2 regions of the Pseudomonas sp. EL_65y_Pfl2_R95 genome follow, and region 2 is predicted to be linked to the other one. Evidence: predicted binding sites of a transcription regulator. Region 2 holds the regulator's gene; the other holds the start of a gene.

Region 1 (6,464 bases), on a different contig from region 2:
ATCACCGGTGCCGCTGGTGGTGACAGTGCCGCCAGACTGGTTGATGGTGACATTACCCTTGCTCAACGGATCGCTTTGCGCGAGCAAGCCGACGGCGCTATTACCTTGAGTGGTGACGCTACCACCGCTGAGATTGATGATGCTGTCGTTATCGATCCGGCTGGAGGCATCGTTATTGGCTTGAACCGCGATCCCTTCTGCCTCTTCGCCGAAGGTGGTGATGCTGCCGCCACTCATATCGACTTGGGCCACACCTGAGCCGCCGCGAACCAGGGCAAATGCACCTTCGGAGTCATAGCCGCTGTCAGCTGTGCCGGTGGTAATACTGCCGTTGCCGATTTTGATCAAGGCGTCACCGCGGTTGTTTTGCACGCGCAGGGCATCGGACCGGTCTCCCGCCGTGGTGAGGGAGGCGCCGGGCGTATTGAATACAATTGCCGAGTTTTGACCGTTGTCGGTATCGCCGCCGGCGACGTCGATGATTACATTGGCGCCATTGCCAACATAAATGCCCTCGCTGTTGTCGCCGCTGACCCTGATGTCGACCTGTTCCCCGGTAATAACCACCGCGTTACCTTCGCGGTTGGCCACAATGCCAAAGCCTTCCGATCGGCTGCTGAGGTTGTTCAGCTCGATGCGCGAGCCTGGCGTGCCGCTGACTTCTATCGCCCGGCGGACCACCTCAAGCAAGGTGTCGCCTTGTACCTTTATCGTTGCGCCATTGGCTGCGCGTAGACCCCGCTCAAGTGGCACTGCTGGTTTGAGTGCTCGCGCGCCAGCAGCATTGCCCGAGGCGGCGTCGAGGTTACCGTTAAGCAAAATGCTACCGCGATTGGCGTCAAGTCCGAGGGCGTCAGCCTGGGTGGTGATCAGGCGGGTATTTCCGCCCACAGTTATTGAGCCCATCCGTTCAGGCTCGGTACTGACTGAACGTAGAAGTTGCCCGGTTTCGGTGCCGTCTGCGCCGTTCAGGATGCTGGTGAGATTACCCTCGATACTCAAGGTCGCATTACGGGCATACACCACTGCGCGATTGCCATTGGGCGTGCTCGGCAACACTTCGGCAGTGACATCTGACGCGGTGAGTATCTGCGAGCTGTTGGCGCTGCTGCGAATGGGCACATTGTCAGTGTTGGAGGCGAAACGGCTGTCTGCACTGGTGCAGATCGAGCCTTCGGTGGCGCCAACCCCGTTGCGGGTAATACAGGCTGCATGGGCACTGTTGGTACCGCTGACCGATAGAACTAACAGGGCGCTGAAAGAAGCGCTTTGCAGAGGCCAGCGTTGCCGCCCCGCACGCAAGATAAATGACGGAATAGACAAGCTGCTTCGGGTGGTCCGCTTCATGATCGACTTCCTTTGTCGTAACCTTCGAGGCGCATCAGGGCCGCAGAAATCTATCTGCATGGAAGGCCTGATGTTGAGGGTTGATCTTATCCGGGGCACCAATGCTCAACGGGGGCTAGCAAGAATTGTTTAGATTCTTGAGCCTTCATGAGAGGGGCGTACCCCGGCTACTTAGCCGCGGGCTATTGATTGAATGGCAGGCACGCAAAGACCCGCGTCGAGTGGCTGTTGGCCATCGATTGAGTGGGCAGGAGAGGATTGCTTAGCGCAGCACGGCCAGCTGTGCGACCAGGTAGGTGGCCGCTCTGGCTTATTCTTGCCCGGACTCTGGTGCGACAGGTGTTGCTGAAGGACTGCTGGCTTCGAGTTCGAGCACTTTGGCTTCGAGTGCCTCTAATCGTGCACGGGTACGAGCCAAAACCACCATCTGGCTGTCGAATTCTTCACGACTCACCAAATCCAACTTGCTGAATCCGCTTTGCATCAGTGCTTTGAATTGCGCTTCGAATTCAGCGCGTGGCAACGGCGTATCGCCATTGAACAGGCGTGAAGCGCCAGCGGTGAGGGCGTCGAGCAGAATTTTTGGTGGCAACATGACGAGCTTCCAATAGCGGTAGGCCGAAAGTGTAACACGCAGCGTCGCAGGCACTGTCTCCGAGGTCTGCACGATTATTGCGCGCCATGGTCCATGGCAGCGCACCATTATTGGGCGTTAAATCGATGCAAATTCAGCCTTTTGGCCCGTTCTAGGACCTAAGTACCTGAAATAAAGCGGCTTTAGCATGTTTGGCAAGCTTTCTGCTTAGCTCCTGATGAGACATGCACTGATGCGGTAGTCGGAGCACTGGAGTGTTTCGTCAGGAGCGGTTGGTGGGTATTGGTATTGCCGAGTTAGAGCAGTCAATGCATTACAAAAGCCAGACACTGCGCTTAGACTTGAGCCGGGTTTGCAATTCCTGGGGCAAGTCCACCTTACACGGGAGAGAGTTACATGAAGCTAGTTACTGCCATCATCAAGCCGTTCAAGTTGGATGACGTCCGTGAGTCACTGTCGGAGATCGGCGTGCAGGGCATCACTGTTACCGAAGTCAAAGGCTTCGGTCGCCAGAAGGGCCACACCGAGTTGTACCGCGGTGCTGAATACGTAGTCGACTTTTTGCCAAAAGTGAAAATCGACGTGGCCATCGCTGACGATCAACTGGATCGCGTCATCGAGGCCATCACTAAAGCCGCCAACACCGGCAAGATCGGTGACGGCAAAATTTTCGTAGTCAATCTCGAACAGGCTATTCGTATCCGTACCGGCGAAACCGATACCGACGCGATTTAAGCCCCAAAAAAACCAAACCCCGCCCCAGGAGTTAAACCATGACTCTGCGAAAGATCGCAGGGCTAGGAGCCCTTTTGTCCCTTGTTTTGCCTAGCGTCGCTATGGCGGATGAGGTTGTACTGAACAGCGGCGATACCGCGTGGATGATTGTTGCCACCGCATTCGTGCTGTTTATGACCATTCCTGGCTTGGCACTGTTTTATGGCGGCATGGTGCGTTCCAAGAACGTGCTATCTGTGATGATGCAGTGCTTTGCTGTCACCTGTTTGGTCAGTCTGTTGTGGGTTATTTATGGCTACAGCATGGCGTTTGACACCACAGGCATGGAAGAAGGAGTGGTTAACTTCAATTCCTTTGTGGGCGGCTTGTCGAGAGCATTCCTCAGCGGCTTGGGGACTGACAGCCTGGTAGCCGCGGTTCCTGAAAGCGTGTTTGTCACCTTTCAAATGACCTTTGCCATCATCACTCCTGCACTCATCGTCGGCGCTTTCGCCGAACGTATGAAGTTCTCCTCAATGCTGGTCTTCATCACTGCCTGGTTCACCTTGGTCTATGCACCTATGGCGCACATGGTCTGGGGCGGTGTGGGCGGCTTGCTGTGGGATTGGGGTGTACTCGACTTCGCTGGCGGTACTGTCGTTCACATCAACGCGGGTGTGGCGGGTTTGGTGGCGTGTCTGGTACTGGGCAAGCGCAAGGGCTACCCAACCACGCCAATGGCACCGCACAACCTGGGTTACACCTTGATCGGTGCGGCAATGCTCTGGGTCGGCTGGTTTGGTTTTAACGCAGGCTCTGCCCTGGCGGCAAACGGTACTGCGGGTATGGCCATGCTGGTTACGCAAATTGCCACCGCCGCTGCTGCTCTGGGCTGGATGTTTGCCGAATGGATGACACACGGCAAGCCAAGCGCACTTGGGATTGCCTCTGGTGTGGTTGCCGGTTTGGTTGCGATTACCCCAGCAGCAGGCACCGCAGGACCAATGGGCGGGTTAATTATTGGCCTGGCTGCAGGTGTGATCTGTTTCTTCTGCGCCACTAGCTTGAAACGCAAACTCGGTTACGACGATTCACTGGACGCTTTTGGCGTGCACGGCATTGGCGGGATCGTCGGTGCATTGCTCACGGGCGTGTTCGCTGCTCCGGCACTGGGCGGCTTTGGTGAAGTGGAAAACATCGGCGCTCAACTCTGGATCCAGTTTGAAGGCGTGATCTTCACCGTGATCTACACCGCGGTTGTGACCTTTGTGATTCTCAAAGTGATCGAGCTGGTAATGGGCCTGCGGGTCAGCGAGGAAGAAGAGGCTGTGGGTCTCGATCTCGCTCTGCACAACGAGCGTGGCTACAACCTGTAAGCACACAGAGTGCGCCCGGAACCAACACCCGGGCGCCTTAACCGAATAGCGCTATTGATAAAGCGCACGGCACGAGGTGACATATGGACAACACAGCATTGACAGCATTGACCTACGGGTTTGATACCTTCTACTTCTTGATATGTGGCGCACTGGTAATGTGGATGGCAGCGGGTTTTGCCATGCTCGAATCCGGTCTGGTACGTGCGAAGAACACCACCGAAATTCTGACCAAGAATATCGCCTTGTACGCGGTTGCAAGCGTGATGTATCTGGTGATCGGTTACCACATCATGTATTCCAGCCCGGAAGGCGGCATCCTGCCAAGCTTTGGCTTCCTGATTGGTAGCGAGCACACCGCAGAAGCTGTTCTGGCCGGTGGTGATGACGCGCCTTACTATTCACTGCGTTCGGACTTCTTCTTCCAGGTTGTGTTCGCCGCAACCTGTATGTCGATTGTTTCCGGTGCCGTTGCTGAACGCATGAAGCTCTGGGCATTCCTGGCATTCGCCGTGGTGATGACCGGTTTCATCTACCCGGTACAAGGTTTCTGGAAGTGGGGCGCAGGCTTCCTGAACTCGGCCGGTTTCCTCGATTTCGCAGGTTCGGGTGTGGTTCACATGGCAGGCGCTGCTGCAGCTCTGGCCGGTGTTCTGCTGTTGGGTGCACGTAAAGGCAAGTATGGCGCTAACGGCCAGATCAACCCGATTCCTGGCGCTAACCTGCCAATGGCAACCCTGGGCACATTCATCCTGTGGATGGGCTGGTTTGGTTTCAACGGTGGCTCACAGTTGAAGATGAGCACCATTGAAGATGCCAACGCTGTAGCCCAGGTATTTGTGAACACCAACATGGCGGCTGCCGGTGGCTTGATTGCAGCCTTATTGGTTGCGCGCATCCTGTTCGGTAAGGCTGACCTGACCATGGCCCTTAACGGTGCCTTGGCGGGTCTGGTGGCTATCACCGCAGAGCCGCTGACCCCTGGTGCGATGCAAGCCACCATGATCGGTGCTGTTGGCGGCGTGCTGGTAGTGTTTGCCATCATCAGTCTCGACAAGCTCAAGCTTGATGATCCGGTGGGTGCCATCTCAGTACACGGTGTGTGTGGCATCTGGGGGTTGTTGGCGGTTTGCCTGACCAACCCTGATGCAACTCTGGGTGCTCAGCTGCTGGGTATCGCTTCGATCTTCGCTTGGGTCTTCATCGCCAGCCTGATCGTGTGGGCCATTATTAAAGCTGTGATGGGCCTGCGTGTTAGCGAAGAAGAAGAGTACGAGGGTGTGGATATTGCTGAATGCGGTATGGAAGCCTATCCGGAATTCACCAAGTCTTAATGCTCTGAAAATTTGAGCGCCATTGCCGATTAAACAATAACGGCGCTTGCTGCACCTCTAACAATCAAGCCCCGTCAGCGGATTTACCTTGAGTAAATAGCGCAGCGGGGCTTTTTTTTGTGGGCGCAATTGCAGTTGTTTATCTGCATTGTTAAATCAGCGATAACTGCTACTTTTACTTTGTTTTTTCTCAAGTCACGCTAGAATGCGCGCCGTTGGGCACAGTATTTTTTGCAGTGACTGTGCTCGGCCCGAGCGAGTGGGTAGGCAAGGGCATTTGAATTTTTGCTGGCGGTGTAGGAAATTTACGCAGCTAGGCTATAACTAATCTGCTTTCGCATTTCATGAGGCTGAACATGAGCGACGAAGATCTCGATCAAGAAGAGTTGGATGGCGCTGACGAGGACGATGGTGATGATATTGCTGCGTCTGACGATGGTGACCCAAGTGTTGATGACGACAGCGATGACGATATCTCCACGCCTTCCAGCAAGAGTAAAAGCAAAAAAGCCAAGGCGGCAGTAGACCCGGAAGAGTTGCCGAGCGTTGAAGCCAAGCAAAAGGACCGTGACTCGCTAGCCGAAGCTATGGAAGCCTTCTTGGCGCGTGGCGGTAAGGTGCAAGAAGTCGAGCCTAACGTGGTTTCTGATCCGCCGAAAAAACCGGACAGCAAATACGGCAGCCGCCCTATTTGACCGAGCGCTGACACAAAAAAACCTGCTTCAGTGCAGGTTTTTTTTGCATGGCTATCGGCCCGTCCTATTCAATCAGCTAACCAGCTCCTCAGCAGCGTGGGTAATTGCGCCAAGCTACTGACCTCGCCATCTGGCGGTGCTTGGTCTGGCCATGTCCGGTTCAGCGGATTAAACCAGATGGCGCGCATACCCGCGGCTTGAGCGCCGGCGATGTCGTCACTCGGGTGGTCGCCAATGTGCACTGCGCACTCGGCGCTGACATTCGCGTGCCTGAGTGCTTCCTGGAAGGGTTTGGGGTCGGGCTTGCCAATCCCCAGGTCTTCGGCGCACAGGGCGAACTGAAAATAATCAGCAAGGCCCAGGCGCCGTACATCAGCATTGCCGTTGGTAATCACACCGAGCT
Region 2 (6,464 bases):
AGCAGCATCCTTTGCGTTTCCAAGCAACGGTTAACTGGGCCTAAGCAGGCGCTCTGGCTGTTAAAAAAAGACCCGTCATATGACGGGTCTTTTTTGTCTGGATATTTTGCCTGGCGGCTCCATCTGGGAGCAGCGATCTATTCGCCTTCGTCAAAGAAGTTGTTGATCAACGCCATGATCGCCTCAAGGGCTTCTTCGTCCCGCTCGCCATCGGTTAGCAGGTGAATTGAGGTGCCTTTGCCGGCGGCGAGCATCATCACTGACATGATGCTTTTGCCGTCGACCAGATTCTCCGGGGTGCGGCCTACTCTGATACTGCATGGATACAGCGTGGCAACACCGACGAATTTTGCTGCAGCCCGTGCATGCAAGCCGAGCTTGTTGATAATGGTCACTTCACAGGCGGGCATCGCGGCGGTTCCTTAACTGAGGTCGCGGTGGCGGGTCTGGACGTTTTTGAGCTGAGCTTTGAGTGCTTTGCCCAAACGGTTGGCGATATAAACCGAGCGATGATGCCCCCCTGTGCAGCCAATTGCGACGGTAACGTAGGCGCGATTACTGGCCGCGAAACGTGGCAACCACTTGCTCAGATAGGCATGGATGTCTTGATACATCTCTTGAACATCCGGCTGGCTGTCTAAATAGTCCGACACCGGTTGTTCCAGTCCCGAGAAATCGCGCAACTCGGGCCGCCAATAGGGGTTCGGCAAGCAGCGTACATCAAATACCACGTCGGCATCGACCGGCATGCCCCGCTTGAAGCCGAAGGATTCAACCAGAAATGCGGTGCCCGGATCTGGCTTGTTCAACAAGCGCAGGGCGAGGGTGTCGCGCAGCTGATAGAGATTCAGGTGGGTGGTGTCGATCTTTAAATCGGCCAGATCAATGATGGGCTCCAGCAGCAGCGTTTCATCGGTAATGGCTTCGGCTAACGAACGGTTGTCGTTGGTCAGCGGGTGGCGGCGACGGGTCTCGGAGAAGCGTTTGAGCAGGGTTTCTTCGTTTGCATCCAGATAAAGCAGGTCGCACTGAACATTGCGCGCGCGCACTTGTTCAAGCAACTCTGGAAACATATTCAAATCGCTGGGCAGGTTACGTGCGTCAATTGACACCGCCACATTGGGGCGAGCTGAATCTTTCTGCTGGAACGCTCGCTCAGCGAGTTGCGGCAGCAAGCTGGCAGGCAGGTTATCGATGCAGTAAAAGCCGTTGTCCTCAAGTACATCAAGGGCGGTACTTTTGCCTGATCCAGAACGCCCGCTGACTATTATCAAGCGCATGTAGGTTCTCTGTCGATTAGACAACCTCTGAAAAAGGACTGTGCCAACGCCTGTTGCATTCCATCGCGACTGAACCGTCGCCTTGGCTCACTTTGACGCCTCAGGGCAAGCCTATGGCCCCGGCACTCGCCACCTTTTGCAGAGAATCCTTAGCTGTTGTTCTGGATGTCGACAACAACCTGGTACAGCTCGTCATTGCTCTGTGCCTGGCGCAGTCGTTCGCGGACATCGCTGCGGTCAAGCATGCTGGCGATTTGACGAAGTAGCTCCAAGTGCTCATCCGTGGCCGCTTCAGGAACCAGCAGGACGAACAGCAAATCTACCGGTGCGCCATCGATTGCATCGAAATCTACAGCGGAGTCGAGCCTGAGTAACGCACTGATCGGCGCGTTGCAAGCAGGCAGACGGCAGTGCGGAATGGCAATACCATTGCCAAAACCGGTGGACCCGAGTTTCTCGCGGGCAATCAGGCTTTCGAAAATGTCTTGTCCATCGAGGTCGGGCAATTCGCGCGCAACCAGGTTGGCAATCTGTTCGAGAACACGTTTTTTGCTGCCGCCCGGCACGTTCACCAAGGAACGGCCGGGGGTCAGGATATTTTCAAGTCGGATCATAGGAGTTGGGCGATATCAACGGGCCATTGCACCCTGTTGACGGTCGAGCTGCTTTTCCTTGTGCTTGATAAGTTGTCTGTCGAGTTTGTCGGTCAGTAAATCGATTGCTGCGTACATATCATCGTGTTCGGCATTAGCGACAATTTCGCCGCCTGCAATGTGTAAGGTGGCTTCGATTTTCTGTTTGAGCTTCTCGACCTCCATAATAACTTGCACATTCGTAATCTTGTCGAAGTGGCGTTCTAGTCGACTGAATTTTTCGTCGATGTAGTCACGCAGGGCGTCGGTCACATCTAGCTGATGTCCACTGATGTTGACTTGCATACCGCATTCTCCTTGTTGCCGTGTGTAAGAGACAGGCTGTTTGCCTGCCGCCGGAACACTGTGGCGCGAAAAATCCTCAGTAAACATTTCCCACGCTGGGTAATAGCAGTATGGCTACTTTATCCAAGCGCGGGGCAGTTCGGTATTGGTTGAGACGATTTTCCTGTTCATCAACTGCTACATCAATCGCTTGCGTTCACTTGAAGGCGCGATACCGAGGGACTCACGGTATTTAGCAACTGTGCGGCGAGCTACTTGAATGCCTTGTGCCTCCAGTAAACCAGCGATCTTGCTGTCACTCAACGGCTTTTTTGCATTTTCCGCTGCAACCAGTTTCTTGATAATCGCGCGGATCGCTGTAGACGAGCATTCTCCGCCTTCGGAGGTGCTTACGTGGCTGGAGAAGAAGTATTTCAACTCGTAAATGCCACGCGGGGTGTGCATGAATTTCTGCGTGGTAACCCGCGAGATGGTGGACTCGTGCATGCCGACTGCTTCGGCAATGTCGTGCAGTACCAGAGGCTTCATCGCTTCGTCACCGTAGTCGAGGAACCCGCGCTGATGCTCAACGATCTGAGTAGCGACTTTCATCAGGGTCTCGTTGCGGCTTTGCAGGCTTTTGATAAACCAGCGAGCTTCTTGCAACTGATTGCGCATAAAGGTGTTGTCAGCGCTGGAGTCCGCACGGCGGACAAAGCCTGCATATTGAGCGTTGACCCGCAGGCGGGGCATGGCTTCCTGGTTAAGCTCTACCAGCCAGCGCTCATTGTGTTTGCGCACAATCACGTCGGGCACCACATACTCCGGCTCGCTGGACTCAATCTGCGAACCCGGACGCGGGTTAAGGCTTTGGATCAGCTCGATGACCTGGCGCAGGTCGTCTTCCTTGAGCTTCATGCGGCGCATCAGTTGGCTGTAGTCACGATTGCCAAGCAAGTCCAGATAATCATTGGCGAGGCGCTGTGCTTCAACTAGCCAAGGGGTCTTGGCGGGTAGCTGGCGCAGTTGCAGGGTCAGGCATTCGCGCAGGTCTCGTGCGGCGATGCCCGAAGGCTCGAACTGCTGAATGCGGTGCAGGACGGCTTCAATCTCGTCGAGCTCGATGTCCAGTTCAGGATCAAAGGCTTCCAGAATCTCTTCCAGGGTTTCTTCGAGGTAGCCTTGTGGGTTGATGCAGTCGATCAGGGTGACTGCAATCAAACGGTCCTTGTCGGACATTGGCGACAGATTGAGCTGCCAGAGCATGTGGCTCTGCAGGCTTTCACCGGTTGAGGTGCGCGTGGTGAAGTCCCACTCGTCATCGTCACTGTTGCTGCTTGGCAAGCTGCTGGCGCTGGTCTGGTAGACATCCTCCCACGCGGTATCAATGGGCAGCTCATTGGGAATGCGTTCGTTCCACTCACCTTCTTCCAGATTGTCCACGGTTTGTGGCGCATCTTGGTGGTTGCTGCTTTCTTCGTAGGTGTCTTGTTGCTTGGGCTGCTCGACAGTTGCGGTTTCTGCGCCGTCGGCCATAGGATCCGAATTATCGAAGTCTTCGCCATCTTCCTGGCGTTCGAGCATTGGGTTTGACTCCAGCGCCTCCTGGATTTCTTGTTGAAGATCCAAGGTCGACAGTTGGAGTAAGCGAATGGCTTGTTGCAGCTGAGGAGTCATCGTCAGCTGCTGGCCCATCTTCAGGACTAGCGATGGTTTCATTGCAGACCTTATTTACCGGCGTCTCTGCGCAATCCACTACAGGGCGCCGAAGGAGGCGCCTCAAGGAAGCAAATTATATGCCTGAATTGCAGTGCTTTGCCTAGCTGTTGCCGCTTATCGGGTGAAAAAATCCAGGTTAAAGGCGGAATTCATGACCCAAGTAGACTTCTTTTACCGTCTGGTTGGCCAGAATTGCCTCTGAATCACCTTCTGCAATGAGTTGGCCATCGCTGACGATATAAGCGGTTTCGCAAATATCCAGCGTTTCGCGCACATTGTGGTCGGTGATCAACACGCCAATACCCTTGGCTTTCAAGTGATGGATGATTTGCTTGATGTCGCCAACCGAAATCGGATCAACACCCGCAAAAGGCTCGTCGAGCAAAATAAATTTCGGTGCAGTGGCCAGGGCGCGGGCAATTTCAACACGGCGCCGCTCGCCACCGGACAAGCTCATTCCCAGGTTGTCACGAATGTGGTGAATATGGAATTCCTCAAGCAGGTTCTCCAATTCAGCCTCACGGCCAGCCCGATCGAGTTCTTTGCGGGTCTCAAGAATGGCCATGATGTTATCGGCAACACTGAGCTTACGGAAAATCGAAGCCTCTTGAGGCAGGTAGCCAATGCCCGCGCGCGCGCGGCCGTGCATCGGCTGATGGCTGACATCGAGGTCGTCAATCAGGATGCGACCCTGGTCAGCCTGGACTAAGCCCACAATCATGTAGAAGCAGGTGGTTTTACCTGCGCCGTTAGGGCCGAGCAGGCCGACGATTTGGCCGCTGTCTATGCTCAGGCTAACGTCACGGACAACCTGGCGGCTTTTATAGCTTTTCGCCAAGTGTTGGGCTTTCAATGTAGCCATTAATTACTGCCCTTGGGTGGGTTTGTTCTTCGGCTGAATCACCATGTCGATGCGCGGGCGCGGCGTGGTCACTTTGGTGCCATTTGCGCGGCCAGCATTGACGATTTGGCGCTGGGTATCATAGACAATTTTCTCGCCTTCGAAGGTATTGCCCTCTTGGATGACCTTGGCCTGGTCAATCAGCACGATGCGCTCGTTGGCGGAAAAGTACTGAATGGTCAGGCCGTAGGCTTTGACGATCTCTTTGTCGACTGCAGGCTTTTGTTCATAGTACGCAGGGCGCCCGACGGAGGTGAAAACATCAACTTCGCCCTTGGCATTCTGCGTAATAGTGACGGTGTCACCGGTGATTTTCATGGTGCCTTGAGTGATTACTACATCGCCACGGTAAACAGCAACGCCTTGTTTATCGTCGAGTTCTGCACTGTCGGCCTGTACGCGAATCGGTTGATCGCGATCAGTTGGCAAAGCCCAGGCATGAACGCTTCCTAGCGATGCACCCAGGCTGAGTAGAAGGGGGAGGGTTTTAACGAACCTCATGCTGGCCTCTTACGTTGGACAGCAGGAGCATCCGGCTGTCATTTAAATACGCTTTCATTCCTTGCGCCGTGGTCACCCCATTGGCTGCGTCAATTCTAACGGCTTGCTGGGTCTGCGCATATTCCTTATCGGGAATTACCGTAAGACGGCTGGTTGTCAGCAGGGTTGGGCGACCTTTTGCATCCGTGCGTTCAACGCGGACTTTGTCGATCAGTTCGACCTCTTTGCCGCCGGGTGAAACTTCACCTTTTTCACTTTGCACATGCCACGGCAGCTCTGTACCGCGGTACAGCAACAGGTCTGGCTGGGTCAGATAGGAAATATCCGAGTCCTTGGCATGTTCGACTTTGTCGGAGGTCAGCTCGTAATGCAATGTGCCGTCAGGCTGATATTGCACCGTTTTTGAATTGACCACATAAAAATCAATAGTATTTTGCGCAGCGGTTTTCGCCGGTTTGTCCGCGAAGCTGTCAGGGTTGATATTCCAGTAGCCCGCTGCGGCGACTATCAGCACGCCGAGCACGAGGAGCAAGATGTTTAATGGTTTGCGCATAGTTTGCTGTTCTACAGGTAGGCTGCTTGAGCCGCTTCAAGGGTGCCTTGGGCGAGCATGATTTGTTCGCAGAACTCTCGCGCCGCACCTTCGCCGCCTCTGGCTTGAGTCACCGCGAACGCATGCTCGCGCACAAAAGGGTCGGCACTGGCGACAGCCATGCCTAAACCTACGCGGCGAATGACCGGCAGGTCGGGCAGGTCGTCGCCGAGGTAGGCAACTTGTTCATAGTTTAGGCCGAGTTCGCCAAGTAGCTCGTCGAGCACTGCAAGTTTGTCTTCGCGCCCTTGGTAAAGATGCTGAATACCAAGGTTTTGTGCGCGGCGCTCAACTACCGGCGTGGTGCGTCCGGTAATAATCGCGGTGCGCACACCCGAGTTGATCAGCATTTTGATGCCGTGACCGTCGAGGGTGTTGAAGGTTTTAAATTCGCTGCCATCGACCAGGAAATACAGTTTGCCGTCGGTGAGAACGCCGTCTACGTCAAAAATTGCCAGTTTTATCGCGCTGGCGCGTTGTTTGAATTCTGGGGTCATTACATTACTCCGGCGCGAAGCAGGTCATGCATATTCAGCGCACCTACGGGACGATCG

Evidence for each region. Region 2 encodes sigma-54, which starts transcription at its own class of promoters, with help from an activator protein. Its sites were predicted from a motif close to ANTGGCATNNANNTTGCTNT; they were not measured.
Region 1: a site for sigma-54 is predicted at 2,133-2,152, ahead of glnK (P-II family nitrogen regulator). Genes of this name have one in related genera too.

The regions. Positions count from the first base shown of each region.
Region 1 covers NZ_CAXAOV010000004.1:152,221-158,684, reverse strand. Annotated here, with positions in the region: gene AACY09_RS14210 (autotransporter family protein) at 1-1,347, opposite strand, end outside; gene AACY09_RS14205 (accessory factor UbiK family protein) at 1,658-1,942, opposite strand; gene glnK (P-II family nitrogen regulator) at 2,339-2,677, shown strand; gene AACY09_RS14195 (ammonium transporter) at 2,716-4,032, shown strand; gene AACY09_RS14190 (ammonium transporter) at 4,116-5,366, shown strand; gene sutA (transcriptional regulator SutA) at 5,723-6,061, shown strand; gene AACY09_RS14180 (HAD family hydrolase) at 6,130-6,464, opposite strand, start outside.
Region 2 covers NZ_CAXAOV010000001.1:1,147,452-1,153,915, reverse strand. Annotated here, with positions in the region: gene AACY09_RS05500 (CoA-acylating methylmalonate-semialdehyde dehydrogenase) at 1-34, shown strand, start outside; gene AACY09_RS05495 (HPr family phosphocarrier protein) at 138-410, opposite strand; gene rapZ (RNase adapter RapZ) at 423-1,280, opposite strand; gene ptsN (PTS IIA-like nitrogen regulatory protein PtsN) at 1,430-1,894, opposite strand; gene hpf (ribosome hibernation-promoting factor, HPF/YfiA family) at 1,910-2,218, opposite strand; gene AACY09_RS05475 (RNA polymerase factor sigma-54) at 2,396-3,916, opposite strand; gene lptB (LPS export ABC transporter ATP-binding protein) at 4,053-4,778, opposite strand; gene lptA (lipopolysaccharide transport periplasmic protein LptA) at 4,782-5,318, opposite strand; gene lptC (LPS export ABC transporter periplasmic protein LptC) at 5,305-5,871, opposite strand; gene AACY09_RS05455 (KdsC family phosphatase) at 5,883-6,407, opposite strand; gene AACY09_RS05450 (KpsF/GutQ family sugar-phosphate isomerase) at 6,407-6,464, opposite strand, start outside.